Regions from separate parts of the Heyndrickxia sp. FSL W8-0423 genome, predicted to be linked through region 1. Evidence: predicted binding sites of a transcription regulator. Region 1 holds the regulator's gene; the other holds the start of a gene.
What was found. The regulator Rex, encoded in region 1, represses fermentation and respiration genes when NADH is low (regulators of the CRP and FNR family bind a similar motif). The targets are predictions, from matches to a motif close to TTGTGAAATATTTCACAA.
Positions count from the first base shown of each region.

Region 2: the regulator Rex is predicted to act here: its motif matches at 5,860-5,877, upstream of qoxA (cytochrome aa3 quinol oxidase subunit II).

Region 1 covers NZ_JBBPBE010000001.1:1,251,923-1,261,918, forward strand. The annotation lists gene tsaE (tRNA (adenosine(37)-N6)-threonylcarbamoyltransferase complex ATPase subunit type 1 TsaE) at 59-514, shown strand; gene tsaB (tRNA (adenosine(37)-N6)-threonylcarbamoyltransferase complex dimerization subunit type 1 TsaB) at 511-1,215, shown strand; gene rimI (ribosomal protein S18-alanine N-acetyltransferase) at 1,215-1,658, shown strand; gene tsaD (tRNA (adenosine(37)-N6)-threonylcarbamoyltransferase complex transferase subunit TsaD) at 1,658-2,677, shown strand; gene MKY81_RS06385 (ABC-F family ATP-binding cassette domain-containing protein) at 2,987-4,912, opposite strand; gene moaC (cyclic pyranopterin monophosphate synthase MoaC) at 5,036-5,524, shown strand; gene MKY81_RS06395 (redox-sensing transcriptional repressor Rex) at 5,581-6,240, shown strand; gene MKY81_RS06400 (twin-arginine translocase TatA/TatE family subunit) at 6,305-6,490, shown strand; gene tatC (twin-arginine translocase subunit TatC) at 6,510-7,271, shown strand; gene MKY81_RS06410 (YdiK family protein) at 7,292-7,486, opposite strand; gene MKY81_RS06415 (CPBP family intramembrane glutamic endopeptidase) at 7,483-8,214, opposite strand; gene groES (co-chaperone GroES) at 8,555-8,839, shown strand; gene groL (chaperonin GroEL) at 8,899-9,996, shown strand, end outside.
Region 2 covers NZ_JBBPBE010000001.1:2,890,591-2,900,586, forward strand. The annotation lists gene MKY81_RS14675 (multidrug effflux MFS transporter) at 1-857, opposite strand, end outside; gene MKY81_RS14680 (hypothetical protein) at 1,135-1,272, shown strand; gene MKY81_RS14685 (hypothetical protein) at 1,666-1,899, shown strand; gene qoxD (cytochrome aa3 quinol oxidase subunit IV) at 1,974-2,258, opposite strand; gene qoxC (cytochrome aa3 quinol oxidase subunit III) at 2,261-2,857, opposite strand; gene qoxB (cytochrome aa3 quinol oxidase subunit I) at 2,854-4,803, opposite strand; gene qoxA (cytochrome aa3 quinol oxidase subunit II) at 4,843-5,751, opposite strand; T-box leader at 6,214-6,451, shown strand; gene asnS (asparagine--tRNA ligase) at 6,505-7,896, shown strand; gene MKY81_RS14715 (DUF1646 family protein) at 8,268-9,341, shown strand; gene sstT (serine/threonine transporter SstT) at 9,572-9,996, shown strand, end outside.

The DNA.
Region 1 (9,996 bases):
TATCCTAAGGATTTTTTATATAAGCTTTTTAACAAAAGTATTATCAGAGGAGATTATTATGAAAGTATATGAGTGGCTTTCTAAAGGGCCGGACGACACTTCCTCATTTGCCCAAAAATTAGCCATAAAATTAAAAGCGAAAGATGTCTTATTATTAGAAGGCGATTTGGGAGCAGGGAAAACAACATTTACTAAAGGGATTGCATTAGGATTAGGAATTCGACGAAATGTAAGTAGTCCCACCTTTACAATTATTAAAGAATATCAAGGGAATTTACCATTATATCATATGGATGTCTACCGTTTACAAGATTCCAATGAGGATTTAGGATTTGATGAATATTTTGAAGGTGATGGTGTAACGATTGTTGAGTGGGCTCACGTAATTGAGGATCAGTTACCAACCGAATACTTATCGATTTCGATATATCGATTAGGTGATGTAGAACGGAAATTTGAATTGAAACCTGTAGGAAAACGGTACGAATTATTGTGTGAGGAGTTATTTTCATGAAAGTGCTTGCTATAGATACATCTAATTATGCATTAGGAATAGCACTATTAGATAATGAAAAAGTGATCGGTGAATATATTACTAATTTAAAGAAAAACCATAGTATTCGGGTAATGCCTGCCATTCAGCAATTGATGAAGGATTGTGACATCGCCCCTATGGATCTTGAAAAAATTGTTGTGGCTAAAGGTCCCGGTTCCTACACTGGAGTTCGAATTGGGGTAAGTATAGCAAAAACAATGGCGTGGAGTTTAAACATTCCACTAGTAGGAATTTCTAGTTTGGCCATAATGGCCGGAATAGGGAGACATTTTCCTGGGTTTATTTGTCCTCTTTTTGATGCAAGAAGGGGGCAGATTTATACAGGATTATATCGTTTTGAAAATGAAACATTAATAACAGAATTAAATGATTGCAATATTTTAACGGTTGAATGGGTAGAAAAGTTAAAGCAACTGGAAAAATCAATTATTTTTGTAGGAAATGATATTGATTTACATAAAGAAGCTATCATTAATACTTTAGGTGATAAAGCAGTTTTTGCAAGTCCATCAGAAAATAATCCACGACCTAGTGAACTGGCATTTTTAGGAAAGGGTTTACCTGGCGAAGATATCCATACATTTGTGCCCAATTATATTCGATTGGTTGAAGCGGAAGCAAAATGGTTAGAATCTCAAAAGGGTAGAAGTAAAGAATGATGAATTATCAATTAAGAGAAGCAACGATAGCTGATTTAGATGGAATCATGAATGTAGAAATTCAATCATTTTCATTACCTTGGTCACGGGAAGCATTCTATAATGAATTTGTAAAAAATCACTTTGCAAGGTATTTCGTTATTGTAGATCAAGAAAAAATTATCGGTTATTGTGGGGTATGGCTTGTAGTGGATGAGGCACATATTACAAATATTGCTATATTACCTGAATATCGTGGCCAAAAACTAGGTGAGTTATTATTAAGCAGTATCATGGATTATTCAATTCAACAAGGAGCAAAATCAATGACTCTAGAAGTTAGAGTAAGCAATATAATTGCTCAATCGTTATATAAGAAATTAGGTTTCTTTGAGGGTGGAATCAGGAAAAATTACTACACTGATAACCAAGAGGATGCCTTAGTCATGTGGGTGAATTTATAATGAATAAGGATTTAATTGTTTTAGGAATTGAAACAAGCTGTGATGAAACAGCTGCAGCTGTTATTAGAAATGGGACGGAAATACTTTCTAATATCGTTGCTTCACAAATCGAAAGCCATAAAAGATTTGGAGGAGTTGTGCCTGAGTTAGCATCAAGACACCATGTGGAACAAATAACTGTCGTTATCGAAGAGGCTTTGATTAAGGCAGATGTTACATTTGATGATATTGATGCCATTGCAGTAACAGAGGGTCCTGGTTTAGTCGGGGCTTTATTGGTTGGGGTGAATGCGGCAAAAGCAATTTCCTTTGCGAGAAATATTCCCTTAGTAGGTGTGCATCATATAGCTGGTCATATATATGCTAACCGATTAATGAAAGAAATGGCATTTCCACTGTTATCATTGGTCGTCTCTGGAGGACATACGGAATTAGTATTGATGAAGAAGCACGGGGAATTTGAAGTAATCGGTGAAACAAGAGATGATGCAGCTGGAGAAGCATATGATAAAGTAGCTAGAACACTTAATCTTCCTTATCCTGGAGGTCCACATATCGACCGACTTGCAAACGAGGGAACACCAACGATCGATTTACCAAGGGCATGGTTGGAAGAAGATTCTTATGATTTTAGTTTTAGCGGTTTAAAGTCGGCCGTAATTAACACATTGCATAACGCAGAACAAAAAGGTATGTCCATTGACCCGAAAAATATGGCCGCGAGTTTTCAAGAGAGTGTCATTGATGTATTAGTAACTAAGACGATTAAGGCTGCTAAAGAGTTTAATGTAAAACAAGTATTATTATCAGGCGGAGTTGCGGCTAATAAAGGGCTTAGAGAAAGACTTGAGAAGGAATTTGCCAAGATTGATGGAATTGAGTTACTTATTCCGCCATTACATTTATGTACTGACAATGCAGCGATGATTGCAGCAGCAGGAAGTATTTTGTTTGAAAAAGGGAAGCGAAGTGAATATTCCTTAAACGCAAATCCTAGTTTAGATATAGAGCATTTTTAGAAGCATGTGGGTGACATGCTTCTTTTTTATTGTCATAAAACTATCCACATGTGAATAAAAAATACGAACAACTGTTGTTGTGCACAGCTTGTGGATAAAATGTTAATGAAACTATGTTGGTGTGTATAAAATATTGTTGAAAAATTATGATTTCTGTGGATAATGTGTATAAATCTGTTGATAAGGCTAGAAATGCACAAATAATAATACTTTTATACTATATGGGGAGAAAAAAATCTGTGGATAGTTTTGTGGACTAAAAAAATACCAGAGTATCTGGTATTTTTGTCTTAAAGTATGCGGCATCAATTAACCTTCTGCAAGTTCTGTCCACTCTTCCATCAATTTTTCAAGTTGTTGTTTGAAATCAGTGATTTCCTTATTTAATTCAAGAACTTTTTCATGGTCTTGGTAGATTTCAGGCTTACATAGTAATGCTTCGTTATTTTCTAATTTACTCTCTAATTCGTCAATGTATCCCTCGATTTCCTCAATTCGACGTTTACGTTGCCGTTCCAGTTTTTTTGCCTCTTTGTCTTGTTGATACGATTGTTTTGCAGGATTCTGTGTATCCGTAGTAGTTTCAAGTTTTGAATGTTCCAGTTTTTTTAATTCCTGCATTTCTTGCTGTTTTTCAACATAATAATCGTAATCTCCGAGATATTCCTTTGTTCCATCTTTCCCTAGCTCTATCACCTTTGTTGCCAGCCTGTTGATAAAGTAACGATCATGGGAGACGAATAGAATCGTACCGGGGTAATCAATTAAAGCATTTTCCAATACTTCTTTACTATCGAGGTCCAAATGGTTTGTCGGTTCATCTAAAATAAGAAAATTTGCTTTTTGCAGTAAAAGCTTGGATAAAGCAAGTCTTGCTTTTTCTCCGCCACTTAAACTTGAGACAATTTTAAGAACATCATCACCCGAAAATAGAAAATTTCCTAATACTGTACGTATTTCTTTTTCATCTTTCAAAGGATAATCATCCCATAGTTCATTTAAAACCGTTTTGTTCGATGAGAGGTCGGCTTGTTCTTGATCATAATAACCAATCGTCACATTTGAACCGTAATTGATGTTTCCGTTATGAAGGTCCAACTTTTTAATAATTGTTTTAAGTAAGGTTGATTTACCGACTCCATTTGGTCCTACAAGTGCAATACTGTCACCTTTTTTTATTGATAAAAAGATATTTTTTGCGATAATATGGTGATTATATCCAATAGAACCGTCCACAATATTTAACACTTCATTACCGCTTTGCTTCTCAATTTGAAATGCGAAAGTAGCTGATTTTTCGTCACCTAACGGCCTGTCCATTATTGTCAATTTTTCAAGCTGTTTTCTTCGACTTTGTGCACGTTTTGTTGTGGAAGCTCTTGCTAAATTTCGTTGAATAAAATCTTGTAGTTTGGCAATTTCTTCTTGTTGTTTCTCATATTGTTTGAAATCACGTTCATATTGTTCAGCCTTTTGCGTCAAATATTGGCTGTAATTCCCATAATATTTCTGAATAGCGTGTCTTGATAATTCATACACTTGGGTAACGACTTTGTCTAAGAAATATCGATCATGCGAGACGATAAGTATGGCACCGTTATAGCCTTGTAAATACTGTTCCAGCCATGAAAGGGTGTCAATATCCAAATGGTTCGTAGGTTCGTCCAAAATTAAAATGTCTGGTTTAGTTAAAAGTAATTTAGCTAATGCTAAGCGGGTTTTTTGGCCGCCGCTTAATGTTTCAATCATTGTTCCATAATCAAAATCACTGAATCGCAGGCCGTGAAGGACTGAACGGATATCGGATTCATACTGATAACCACCTAAATCTTTAAAACGAATCTGTAATTGATCATATTCAGCTAAGATTTTGTTGTAAAGATCCGGTTTTTCATAGTAATACGGGTCTGCAATTTTTTGTTCTACATCTCTTATTTGATTCTCCATTTGCCGCAAATCTTGAAATACAGTTAACATTTCATCCCAAATGGATAAACTAGATTTCAATCCAGTATTTTGTGCAAGATAACCGATGGAAACATCCTTTGGTTTGACAATATCCCCGGAGTCTAATGACATTTGTCCAGAAATAATTTTTAATAACGTGGACTTTCCGGCACCGTTTCTCCCAACTAATGCAATACGATCTCTCGTCTGAATTTCTAATTTTATATTTGATAAAATAAGTTCAGCACCAAAATGTTTTGTTAGTTGTTGAACTTGTAATAAAATCATATTTATTTCACCTCATCTATATTGGTAGTGTACCGTATTCATGAGGGTTTGGGCAATGATTCACTATTTCTAAATAGGACACGGAAAGAAAAATAGTGTATGATAAATTGAGGGGTGTTTTCGATGTCAAAGCTTACTCATTTTAATGAGCAGGGAAGAGCGAAGATGGTTGATGTGAGTACTAAACCTGACACTGTCCGCACGGCGATTGCACAATCGAGTGTACAATTAAGCAATGAAATTTATCATTTAATCCGTAATAATAAAATGAAAAAAGGGGATGTTCTTGCAGTTGCACAAGTTGCAGGTGTTATGGCTGCAAAAAAAGCATGGGATCTTATTCCGATGTGTCATCCTATTCCAATTAATGGAGTAAATATTGAATTTAGTTGGGAACAAAAAGATCCAAATATGTATATGCTAAACATTATTTCAAGTGTAAAAACAAAGGGAAACACCGGTGTTGAAATGGAAGCATTAACTGCTGCATCTGTAACCGCTTTAACCGTTTATGATATGTGTAAAGCCATTGATAAAGGAATGGTTATTGGACCAACGTTTTTGATAGAAAAAACAGGCGGTGTTTCAAGTACTGATTATCTGAGGGAATAGATATTTCCCTTGAGGCCAACGTTTTTTTAGTTAGATTTATATGGGGGACCTATAGTATGAATGAAGAATTAATTAAAATACCTCAAGCGACAGCAAAGCGATTACCACTCTATTATCGATTTTTGAGGAATTTACATAACTCCGGTAAACAGCGTGTATCTTCAGCTGAGTTAAGTGAAGCTGTAAAAGTCGACTCCGCCACGATTCGCAGAGATTTTTCATACTTCGGGGCATTGGGGAAAAAGGGTTACGGATACAATGTTAATTATTTGTTATCATTTTTTCGTAAAACATTAGATCAAGATGAATTAACAAAAGTAGCTCTAATCGGTGTGGGAAATTTAGGAACAGCATTTTTAAATTATAATTTCATGAAAAACAATAATACAAAAATCGAAATCGCTTTTGATGTTGATCCAAATAAAGTCGGTAAAAAAATTGGAGATGTACCTATTTATAGTTTGGATGAGCTGGAGGCACGATTAATCAGTGAAGATATCAGTGTTATTATTCTTACGATTCCCGCAGAAGTTGCACAACGGGTTACTGATCAGCTGGCGAAAACAAACGTAAAAGGTATATTAAACTTTACACCGGCTAGACTAAATGTACCTTCATCTATACGTGTGCATCATATTGACTTAGCAGTAGAGTTGCAATCATTAGTTTATTTTTTAAAGCACTATCCAAATGACACGGAAATTTCACAAGACTAATAAATAGATAATGGATTAAACATCTAATTTGTATTATCATGTAAATATGAGGAGGTGGGCACAGATGGGACCAGGAATTGGAAGTATTATTCTCATTGTGATTGTTGCCTTACTAGTTTTCGGACCAAAGAAATTACCCCAATTGGGCAGAGCTGCCGGGGATACATTAAAAGAATTTAAAAATGCGACTAAGGGCTTGGCGGATGAAGAAGACGATAAGCCAAAAACGGATAAAGACAACGTTAAGTAAAATGTTAGGATGAATTCATATGAGTCAAAAAGACATGACGATTTTTGAACATATATCCGAGCTAAGGAAGCGACTGTTTGTGATAGTCGTTTTCTTTATCTTGGCTGTAATTGTAAGTTTTTTTCTTTCACAACCAATCATTCGTTATCTCCAGCATTCCGATTATGCAAAAGAGGTGACAATGAATGCGTTTCGGCTAACAGATCCTTTTAAAGTTTTTATGGAAGTTACTTTGTATTTGGCCATAGTGATTATTTTACCTGTAATTCTTTATCAACTTTGGGCATTTATTAGTCCCGGTTTATATGAAAAAGAACGGAAAATAACATTAAGTTATATTCCCATAGCTCTTGTTCTCTTTTTAGCTGGACTAGCATTCGCTTATTTTATATTGTTTCCGTTAATCTTACGGTTCATGATGAAGCTATCATCACAAATGGATATTAATCCGGTCATCGGTATTAATGAATATTTTTCGTTTTTGTTTCAAATTACCTTCCCATTTGGGATACTGTTTGAATTACCAATCGTTATCATGTTCTTAACGCGATTAGGAATCATTACACCAATGTTTTTGGCGAAGATTAGAAAGTACGCATATTTCTTTCTACTCGTCCTTGCTGCTTTTATCACACCGCCTGACGTAATGTCACAAATTGTCGTCGGTGTACCGCTAATGATTTTATACGAAATTAGTATATTGGTTTCGAAAGTCGGTTATCGAAAAGCGAAAGCAGCGGAATTAAAATATGCGCTGCAAAGCGAAAGTAAAAAAAAATAAAACCTTCCAATTGGGAGGTTTTATTTTTTTTGATGGCTTTTTAGGCGAAAATGCAAAGTGATTAATCGAAAGCCTGACCCATAATCAATCGTTGCTAAAAAGACGAGCATGTAAGCTAAAAAAGACCAACCGTGAAGATTAACTTGTTTAACGGCAAAATAAGTAAACAGGGTGCCAAGAAGGCAATAGATTATGCCGGATTGTAGTGGTCTCATGAGAAAAGTCCTCCAATAAAGCTTTGTTTCTCGATAATTTTTTGAATTTCTTCGCGGTTCAATAGCTGAGCAATAACAACGATTGTGTTCATTATTACGTGTGCGCTTATTGGCACTAAAATGCGATTTGTCTTTTTATATAAAAAGGCAAATGTGAATCCCATGGCAGAATACAGTAATAGATGGACAAACTCCATATGTGCAAGTCCAAAAATGATGGAACTGATAAGTGCCGAAGAAAAAAAGGATAAATATTTATGAAGTGTTCCGAAAATAATCTTTCTAAATACAATTTCCTCTAAAATTGGGCCAATAATTGAACTTACAACAACGACAATCGGAAAAGTTTCGATTAGGCTTACGATTCGCTGAGTGTTTTCTGATCCAGGTTTAATGCCAATCATTTGCTCAATGATTGATGCAAGCGCTTGAGCAATAAATGCTAGAAAAATCCCTCCGATTGCCCAGGTGATCGACTTTCCGACTGAAAGCGGTGTACTTCTTTCTAATTGATATTTTCGTTCAGATTTTCGCAAAATCAACAAAACAATAATTAACGCGGAAATGAAACTGATTACAATCCAATAAACGGGCGTCATCATTTTCATATAACTTTCCGAAGTATGAAATCCTTTCACACCAATAATATAAACAATGGGTTGACCAACATAAGCGGATAGTTGCATCGCAATATAAGTAATTAAAATATATACATATTCTTTTTTCACAATATTTTTCCTTTCTTGTTAGCTCATAATCCATTCTACTATTGAATAAATAGAGGTTCAAATATTAAGTGTGCAGTACATTTTTTATCCTTCAATCTATTATATGTAAAAATAACCTCCAGTTATGAATAGAAATAATAATTGGACATAGACTTGAATATTGCGCGAAGTCTTAATTTTAGGATATTCAAACTGATTGAAGGAGTTTTTTCAAAAAAGTTAACTGTAAAGACTTGCAAAATGGAATTGAATTATTTATTATAATAATTGTGTTAGCACTCAAGAGTAGTGAGTGCTAATAATTTAAAATTACATAAAATTATTGAGGAGGTTGTTTCACTTGTTAAAACCACTTGGAGATCGCGTCGTAATTGAACTAGTAGAAGCAGAGGAAAAAACTGCAAGCGGTATCGTTCTTCCTGATTCTGCAAAGGAAAAACCGCAAGAAGGTAAGGTAGTAGCTGTAGGTACTGGTCGTGTTTTAGATAGCGGTGAGCGTGTTGCTCTGGAAGTATCTGAAGGCGATCGCATCATCTTCTCTAAATATGCTGGTACAGAAGTGAAATACCAAGGTAACGAATATTTAATTCTTCGTGATTCAGACATTTTAGCTATTGTACAATAGTTATTTACCATTTTCGAAAATAAATACATCATTAAAGAAGATCGAGGAGGTAATTTCAAATGGCAAAAGAAATTAAATTCAGTGAAGATGCACGCCGTGCAATGCTTCGCGGAGTTGATAAATTAGCAGATGCTGTAAAAGTAACACTTGGACCTAAAGGACGTAACGTGGTTCTTGAGAAAAAATTTGGTTCACCACTTATTACTAATGACGGTGTAACGATTGCTAAAGAAATTGAACTTGAAGATGCATTCGAAAACATGGGTGCTAAACTTGTATCTGAAGTTGCAAGCAAAACAAATGATGTTGCCGGGGACGGTACAACAACTGCAACTGTACTTGCTCAAGCAATGATTCGTGAAGGCTTGAAAAACGTAACAGCCGGTGCAAACCCTGTTGGAATCCGTAAAGGAATCGAAAAGGCTGTTCAAACAGCTGTTGAAGAACTTAAAGCAATTTCTAAACCAATCGAAGGCAAAGAGTCCATTGCACAAGTTGCTGCCATCTCTGCTGCCGATGAAGAAGTTGGAACACTTATTGCTGAAGCAATGGAACGTGTTGGTAACGATGGTGTTATCACAATCGAAGAATCTAAAGGCTTCACAACTGAATTAGATGTTGTTGAAGGTATGCAATTTGATCGTGGCTATGTTTCTCCATACATGGTTACAGATACTGACAAATTAGAAGCAGTTCTTGAAAATCCATATATCTTAATTACCGATAAAAAGATCACAAATATTCAAGAAGTATTGCCAGTTCTTGAACAAGTGGTACAACAAGGTAAACCAATTCTTATCATTGCTGAGGATGTTGAAGGCGAAGCACAAGCAACACTTATTGTGAACAAACTTCGTGGAACATTTAATGCAGTTGCTGTTAAAGCACCTGGATTTGGTGACCGTCGTAAAGCAATGTTAGAAGATATCGCTGTTCTAACTGGTGGTCAAGTGATCACTGAAGATTTAGGTCTTGATCTTAAATCAGCAACACTTGATTCTCTTGGACGCGCTGCTAAAGTTGTCGTTACAAAAGAAAACACAACAATCGTTGAAGGATCTGGCGATTCTGCAAGCATTTCTGCTCGTGTAAATCAAATTCGTGCTCAATTAGAAGAAACAACTTCTGAATTTGACCGTGAAAAATTACAAGAACGC
Region 2 (9,996 bases), 1.6 Mb from region 1:
TTTAAAAACGTCCGCTCCGGAATGGTATACGTAAAGCGGCCAACCGATTGACTTCCGATAATTAATGCTAATCCATTCACGCCAAATAATAGACTGAACTGTTGAGGTGTGACATGGTAAATATTTTGATAGACAAATGGAATACCAGATACATAGGCAAAAATTCCAGCAGTCGTAAATCCTTGAGTGAACGCGTATCCCATGAATTCGCGATCCTTAAATAATGAACCAAAATTGCCCATAAGCTGAGGAAGGTTACTTGGTACACGTTTTTCCACTGGCAACGATTCTTTAAGTTTCAATGAAACCGTGAAAATTAATATAGCGCCGATACAAGCCAAAACGATAAAAACGCCATTCCACTTTGTAAAAGAAAGGATAATCCCACCAGCAACCGGTGCAATGATTGGACCAAGATTTCCGACTAATACCATTAATGTAAAAAATTTAGTCAGTTCCTTTCCGCTAAACAAGTCTCTTACGACAGCTCTTGAGACCACAAGACCTCCCGCTGCAGAAAAGCCTTGGATAAAACGCGCCACAATAAGGAAGTAGATGTTAGGTGCAAATGAACAGGTTAACGAAGCTAATAAGTATAAACATAGAAAAAATAACAAAGGTTTTCGACGGCCCTTTACATCACTCAATGGACCAATAAATAATTGTCCTAACCCCAGTCCTAATAAACAAGCAGTTAAACTAATTTGTACAAGTGAAGCCGTCGTATCAAAATCTTCTACAATAGTAGGGAAGGATGGTAAGTATGTGTCTATTGTAAAAGGTCCCAAAAGTCCAAGTGATCCTAAAAGTAAAGCAAGTTGTATTCGTTTTTTTCCACTAGGTGTATTTGTATTCAATTTTTCCTCGCCTTTCAATTAAATTAGTATTTCAGATGTGCATCCGGTTTTTTCCGTATCCTCGCTAAATTTTACAAAAAATCATTTCGATATCCGAAATTACGTAATTTTCATTATAACCTGATTTTATTTACGGGTAAACATTAAAATGAATTCGGACAGCCTTATTTATTTGCAATATAAAATGGATGATTAAATTAGAAAAATAATGGAACATATTTTGAAATTCATCATATACTGCCTACTGTGAGTAATTTTATATGGAGGAGAGAAGGAAATGGGTAACATTCAGTTAAAATCAACAAAGAACAACGACTGCAAAAATGGAACGAATGGATTTAAAATCATTGAAGTGAATGTATCTGATCCAACAGATAGTTTATTTGCAGTAGTTACGCCTATAAAAAAGCAATAGCAGAAATTAGAAAGCTTATCTTTCGGTTCATTATACATAGAAAGATGGTTAAACGAAAACGGCAAAATGATAATTTTCGCGAAATATCAAGAATAATCCATCAAAAAAGTAGCTTGGGATTGCATGACTATGGATCTTGCTTCGTAAGGCACTTAACTATGTTTAATAAAGCATATTCACTGACAATCTGGAGAAGGATTCCTGCCATAGCACTTCTTGGAGTTGCTATTTGACCGCTGATAATGGTTTATCAGCGGTTATCCCCATAATACTAAAAAACAAAGATCGTTTTTATAAGTCAAGTAATTTTTAAACAAAAATATATCCAAATCCTGAAAAGTATTTGACAATTATGTGAACTAATTGAATAATATAAAGAAGGAGGATGATCATATGAAACTATTATCGACCGTTAAGTTTGTCGGGGGTACATTGCTGACTGTAGGCATCATTCTTTTTTCTATCGGATATTATGAGAGCGGTTACAACACATTGGCAGCAATTGGTCTTGGAACGGTTATGGGGGCTGTTTTTATTTTTCTTATGGGAGTTTTCTTTGTCCTCACGGAAGAAATGCATAAGAAATCCAATCATCATAAGAAAATTGCAACTACTATAAAAAAATAAAATTTAAAATAGAAACAGCGCATGGATGAATAGAATCTATGCGCTGTTTTATGCAACTAATTTACATAATATATTTATATATAACCCCAGACCATACAAAGTAAGGTCCCAAATATGGTTACTAAAGCAATAAATACACCATAATAAATATTTATATAAATAGGCTTTTTATCTTCAGTTTCGCCTGCATGCATAAATACAACTAATTGAACAGCGGCTTGTATAAATGCAGTAACAAGGAGGATTGTCATGCCAACTGCAAATGACATATCCCAGAAATAAACGGCGAGAGCGACAACAGTTAGGATGAGCGAAAACACAAACCCCATGACTTGTTTGAATGGGAATAATTCCTTCATCATTACATCATTCCTTTCAAGTAGATGAAGCTAAATATAAAGATCCACACAACATCTAAGAAATGCCAGTAAAGTGAAAAGATAAATGATTTATTAGCTGTTTCAGGATTCAATCCATCTTTTCTTACCTGTAAAATAATGAACAGTCCCCAGAATAATCCAAAGGTAACATGGGCCCCATGCGTTCCTAATGTAGTTAGAAGAATCGCCGTAAAAGCACTTGTTTGCAATCCAGCACCTACATGAACATAGTGAATAAACTCATAAATTTCAAATCCTAAAAATCCTAAACCAAGGAGAAGGGTAATGGCAAAGAAAGCGAGCATCGCCTTCTTGTTACCGATTCGCATCGCATGAATGCCTAAACCAATTACAAAGCTACTTGTTAAAAGTAAAATGGTTTCAATTAAAACAGGTGTAATTTCAAAAATTTCTGCACCACTTGGTCCATTCCCTGTTCGATTATATAAAGTAAAGTATGATGCGAACAGGGTAGCAAATAACATGACTTCTGCGCCTAAGAAAATCCAAAAACCAAGGATCTTCAAACGATTTTCTTCTGTTTGATATTCAAGAGGGAGCGATGGATTTATTTTCATATTGCTGTACCTCCCAATCTATTTTCCGTTTCTGTTATTTCCTCCACCTCAATATAATGGCCATGATCTTTTTCAAAAGAGCGGAAAGCCATACATGCAAAGATACCGATTGTGGTTAGAATTAATGGAATCCAAATACTAAATACGAAGGTAAAGCCCCAGACGAAGAAAATACTCGCCATGATAAAAGGAACTCCACTTGAATTTGGCATATGAATTTTTTCGTATTTTCCTTTAAATAATGGTTCACCATTTTTCTTTGAATCCCAAAAAGCTTCTTTAGACTTAACTTGCGGTGAAATCGCGAAATTATAGTCTGGAACTGGTGTGTGAGTTGCCCATTCTAATGAACGTGCATTCCACGGATCAGAACCAATATCTCTAGATGCATATCGCGTACTATAATAAATGTTATACACAATCAAGATAAAACCTGCAGCTAGGCCCAGCGCACCGATGAATGAAATCATATTCAATGGTCCGAACCCAGTCGATGCAGAATAGGTGTACATTCGTCGCGCCTGCCCATCTAATCCGCTGAAAAACATTGGCATAAAAGCCACAAGTGTGCTAACACCAATGATCCATGCCGACCATTTTCCGATTCTTTCATTCAGCATGAAGCCAAACATTTTAGGCCAATAGTAAGTGAGGCCTGCTAACATCGCAAATACAACACCAGGAATAATCACCATGTGGAAATGTGCCACTAAGAACATCGTATTATGATATTGATAGTCAGCCGCAGACATTCCTAGCATGACCCCGGTAACCCCACCGATTGTAAAGAGTGGGATGAAAAGTAGGGCATAAAGCATTGGTGTGGTGATTTCAATTTTTCCTTTCCACAGTGTAAACAGCCAGTTGAATATTTTTACCCCTGTCGGAACAGCGATGGCCATTGTTGTAATGGAAAATATACTATTCGCTAATGCTCCTTGCCCCATTGTAAAGAAGTGGTGAGCCCAAACAAGGAACGACATGAGCGAGATAATGACCATTGACGCCACCATCGATTTATAACCATAAAGATTACGGCGAGAAAAGGTTGAGATTACTTCACTATAAATTCCAAAGGCAGGCAAGATTAATATATACACCTCTGGATGTCCCCAAACCCAAAACAGGTTTGCCCAAAGCATATCCATTCCACCATTTGTTGTAGTGAAGAAATTGGTGGCAAAAAGCCGGTCCATCGTCCCCATAAGGAGTAAAACCGTTAGAACTGGGAACGCAAAGACAATTATCGCGTTTGTAATTAAGCTTGCCCATGTGAACATTGGCATTCTCATTAAGGTCATACCAGTTGTTCTCATTTTAAGAATCGTGGTTATAAAATTGATTCCTGTCATTAACGTACCGAGACCTGCAATTTGAATCGCGATCATATAGTAATTCGAGCCGACCGACTCACTGAACTCATTACCGGCTAATGGGAAGTATGAAGTCCATCCCGCATCAGGTGAACCACCGATAACAAAGGATATATTAAAGAGCATCGCACCCATAAAGAATAACCAAAAGCTTAAAGCATTTAAACGTGGGAACGCTACATCGCGTGCGCCAATTTGCAATGGTACGACGAAGTTCATTAAAGCCATAATGAAAGGCATCGCCATAAAAATGATCATAACAATTCCGTGTGTCGTGAAAATTTCATTATAATGCTGTGCATCGAGCAACTTATTATCAGGAACGGCAAGCTGTGCGCGCATCATAATGGCATCTACTCCACCACGGAATAGCATAAGTAAAGCAGATATTAAATACATAATCCCAATTCGTTTATGATCGACAGTCGTTAACCATTCGCGCCATAAATAGCCCCATTTTTTCAAATAGGTTAGTCCGACTAGAATCGCCAGTAAGGTAAGTCCAATCAAAACCATGGAAGCATAGATGGCAATACTCGGGTTTGGGATAGCAAATCTATCGAAAAAGTCCATTTTGTTCAGACTCCTTTCAAAATAGTAGTCTTGAAAATATTAATGATCGTGCGATGATTCTTCATTGGAATCATGGTTTTCATCATTCTCTTCTTTCGTGCTCGAATGATTATGTCCTGCGTGTTCGCCTTCTGGAGCAGGCGCAAATTCTAAATGGGTACCAGTGTAAGTGGATTGTCCAACATGACCTGGTTCCAATAATTGATTAAATTTCTTTTCAGTTAAAGGCTTAGCTGTTTCTTTTACTTCTTGAACCCATTCCTGAAATTTTGCTTCAGACATTGCTTTTACATTAAATGTATTTTCCGCAAAACCTTTACCGCTAAAATTAGCATTACGTCCCATGAGTTCACCTGGAACATCTGCGGCCAAGTGTAATTTTGTTATCATATCTGACATGGCATATTTTTGTCCTCCAAGCTGAGGAATCCAGAAACTTGTAATTGGGCCATATGAATATAATCTAAACTCAATTGGTCTATTTGTTGGAATATATAAATAATTGACTGTTTCAATTTCCTCTTCCGGATAACTAAAATGCCATTTCCAATTGGATGAAGCTGCATATATGACAAGAGGTTCCTGATTTTCATAACCTTTTGGCGTTGCTTCTACCTTATAGTTGGATATCACCGACATGATTGAAAGCGTAGTGACAATGATCACTGGAATACCTACACAAATCGCCTCAACCAATGGATGCCCTTCTACATAAGGTGGTTCATAATCCTTGCTTTGCTTTGAAGCACGGTATTTGATTAACATATAAATGAGTAATCCGAAAACCGTAATAACAATAAATGACATAATTAGAATAGAAGCGATAATATCATTCGCCTGTGTCTCTGCCTGCGGACCTTTCGGATCAAGGACCATTAATGGTTCGCAGCCTGATAGTACAATCATGAGTACGGAAACCATTGGTAAGGTTAACCATTTCATTCTCATAAATGAAACTCCTTTCTAATGATGGATATAGGTACCTATGAATCCTAATATTTACTGGTAAACCAATTTGACACCATCTTAATATGTTTTATTAATAAAAACAGCATATTGTGATGTATTTCATAAAATGTTCATTTATAAAAGGACATAATTGTCACGAATTATTCAAGATGATTGAAAGTTGAAAGCTGTGATGTATACAATCATTGGAATTTTTGAGTAGAATAAGGTATCCTAGTTGGTTTGATGTAATAAAGGATTTCCCGAAGTTCAGATATTGTTAAATTAACGACTTTGTCTATTGCTCAATCCTGTTTATCAATTACAGCTTATATTGATCCGCATACGTTAAAATGTTTGACCAATAAAGCTTTCGGTATATATCTTAGGGGGCAACTAGACAAAGGATTATGTTTTGTGATAGATTATTACAATAATAAGTCATTTTTAAAATTACATATTTTTAAATCGATGAAAAGGAAAGTAGTTTTTGCTATATTCGATAGCGAGCCGGGGACGGTGGAAGCCTGGTGATGAAGCATGAATGAAGAACACCTTTGAGTTCTAACCGAAAGGGATAACTTAAGTAGGCTTAGACGTTACCAGCACGTTATGGACTGGATAAGCAATAGTCGCTTTAAAGTTGGTCATATTATGACAATTTGGGTGGTACCGCGGAAGTTAGCCTTTCGTCCCTTTTTTATGGGATAGAAGGCTTTTTTATTGTGAAAAATTACCATATGGAGGCTAATTATGATAAAGACCGTAGTAAAAGATTTATACAGAAATCAAGAAAAATTTAACGAACAAACTGTGCAAATTTCGGGTTGGATTCGAACTCTTCGCGACTCTAAAACCATTGGTTTTATGGAATTAAACGACGGAACATTCTTTAAGAGTGTACAAGTCGTTTTTGAAGATACCCTCGATAACTTCAAAGAAATCACGAAGTTACCTATTAGCTCTTCCGTTTTAGTAGAAGGTGAATTTGTTCCAACTCCTGAAATGAAACAGCCATTTGAAATTAAAGCGACAAAAATTGTTGTTGAAGGATTATCGGATCCAGCTTATCCTTTGCAAAAAAAGAGACATTCTCTTGAATATTTAAGAACAATCGCTCATTTACGTCCGAGAGCCAATACCTTCTCCGCCGTTTTCAGAGTACGATCCCTTGCATCGTACGCCATTCATAAATTCTTTCAAGAAAAAGGATTTGTCTATGTGCATACACCTATTATTACCGGAAGCGATACAGAAGGCGCGGGGGAGATGTTCCGTGTAACATCAATGGATTTGAACCAGCTTCCAAAAAACGAGGACGGAAAAGTGGACGAAAGTGCTGATTTCTTCGGCAAAGAATCCAACTTAACCGTTAGCGGTCAATTAAATGCGGAAACTTTTGCTCTTGCTTTCCGTAATGTGTATACCTTTGGTCCAACATTTAGAGCAGAAAATTCTAATACGGCACGACATGCCGCAGAATTCTGGATGATCGAGCCGGAAGTGGCTTTTGCAGAATTACCGGATATCATGGACCTCGGAGAAGAAATGGTTAAGTATGTAATTAATTACGTTTTTGAAGAAGCACCTGAAGAAATGGCCTTCTTTAATAGCTTTATTGATAAGACGCTAATTGAAAGATTGAAAAATGCTTTAGAATCCGATTTTGGAAGGGTTACTTATACTGAAGCTGTTGATATATTAAAGAACTCTGGTAAGAAATTTGACTACCCTGTTGAATGGGGAACGGATTTGCAAACGGAACATGAACGTTATCTAAGCGAGGAAATTTATAAGCGTCCGGTCTTCGTAACCGACTATCCGAAAGAAATTAAGGCATTTTATATGAGAGCAAATGATGACGGTAAGACAGTAGCTGCAACTGACCTATTGGTTCCTGGTATTGGCGAGTTAATCGGGGGAAGCCAACGGGAGGAAAGAGAAGAGGTCCTTGCAAATAAAATTAAAGAACTTGGTATGTCTGAAGAAGATTACTGGTGGTATCTTGAGCTTAGAAAATACGGTGGTACAAAGCATTCAGGCTATGGAATTGGGTTTGAACGACTTGTCATGTATTTAACCGGAATGAAGAACATCCGCGATGTCATCCCATTCCCTCGTACACCAGGAAATGCAGACTTTTAATTAAATATGTGAAAAAAATGTACAATAGGATGCTGCGGCATCCTATTGTTTCTTATGAAGCACTTTTCACTCTACAAAATAATAATATTTTCTAATAGTGAACTTAATGTATTGTTAATTTAATATTTTGGCGGTCTGAGTATTCCGATAAAATAAACCTTGTAAAAATGACTAGTTACTGTTAATATAATACTAGTTGATAAAATTTAATTGTTTTTTAAACGAAAAATATCACATCTAAAACACAAAAATTAAATACCATTAACTTTATTGGAGGAGCCTGTCACCAAGGGATACGTATGTCCCTTAGTGACAGGCTTTTTTATATTTTTTAGAAATAATCAATAGATAAAAGGGGAGGAATTTGCTTAATGATTATTGGTTTATCCATCATCTTGCTGCTTGTACTGCTACTGCCATTTACACATGTGGTGGAAAAAAATTTAGAAGTATTCTTATTTATTATGGGGGTTCTGTCAGTTCTAGTTAGTCAAGCATTAGATTGGCATCTTGTGAAAGAGGCGTTGGTCCATCCGATTAATATTACACTAGCTGTTCTTGTTGCAGGTTTATTGTTTCGATGGTTCCAGGGGCCGATTGAAAAAGGAATTTTAGGGATCAGTAAAGCGATGCCATATCGATTGTTTATTGCCTTATTTGTGATCATCCTTGGATTAATTTCCAGTGTCATCACTGCCATTATTGCTGCAATTATTCTTGTAGCGGTTGTAAGTGTATTAAAGATTGATCGACAATCAGAAATTCGCTTAGTAGTTTTGGCTTGTTTTGCAATTGGAATGGGGGCTGTCCTTACTCCAATTGGAGAACCACTTTCAACAATTGTTGTAAGTAAACTGGATGAAAGCTTCTTTTATTTGCTGAAATCAATTGGCGTATATGTCATCCCGGGTGTTGCAGCTTTTGGCGTTTTGGCCGCATTCATGGTTAAGTCACGTGAAGAGTCTGCTGCGATTTTGGCACAAAATGAGGTAGCATCAGCTGCCGAAGCGAATGCATTGAATGATATTGAAAAAACGATATCTTCGCAAAAAGAATCTTATGCCGAAATTATTATTCGCAGCTTAAAAATATATTTGTTTGTCATGGCTTTAACATTGTTAGGAGCGGGATTTCAACCTTTTATCGAAAAATATCTATTAGACTTGCATCCATTCATCATGTACTGGATTAACATTATTTCTGCGATTTTAGATAATGCAACACTGGCTGCCGCAGAGGTAAGTCCGGCGATGAGTCCATCAACAATTCAGGCATTATTATTAGGTTTGATCATTAGTGGTGGAATGCTGATCCCAGGGAACATTCCGAATATCATTTCGGCTGGAAAGCTTAAAATTACGAGTCTACAATATGCACGTTTTGCTATACCTGTGGGATTCTTTGCGATGATTATTTATTTTGTTGTTATTCTTCTTGTAGTTTAATTAAAATGGCAAGTAAAAAAATTATAGATTATAAGTTAGTTGAACGCTGATATCTTCAGCGTTCTTTTTTATCTCTTAAGTAAACCTATATTTTTTAGCAAAAATAATAAAGTTATTGTAATATATCTAAATATTCATTACAATATTATTAAATATAAACTAATATTATAAGTATTCTTACAATATTCTATAGAGGATTGTAGGTTTACATACAACAGGGGGGACACACAATGAATCTAGTGAAAAAATGGAATCAAATTAGTTTAGTTAAGCAAATAATCGTAGGTTTAATTATTGGGATTATATTAGCCATCACCCTCCCGAGTATAGCGAAGCCTTTTGTTATTCTAGGCTCTTTATTTGTAGGGGCTCTAAAAGCGATTGCACCAATATTGGTCTTATTCTTGGTCATGTCAGCCATCGCACAACATAAGAGTGGACAAAAGACGAATATGAAATCGATTATCGTTCTCTATCTTTTAGGAACTTTTCTAGCAGGACTTACTGCCGTTATAGTAAGTTTTATTTTTCCAGTAAGCTTGAAACTAGCTACTGGGAATGCAGAGTTGACAGCCCCAGGTGGTGTTGTGGATGTTTTGAAAACTTTACTTCTGAATATTGTCGATAATCCAGTTAAGGCAATATATAATGCGAA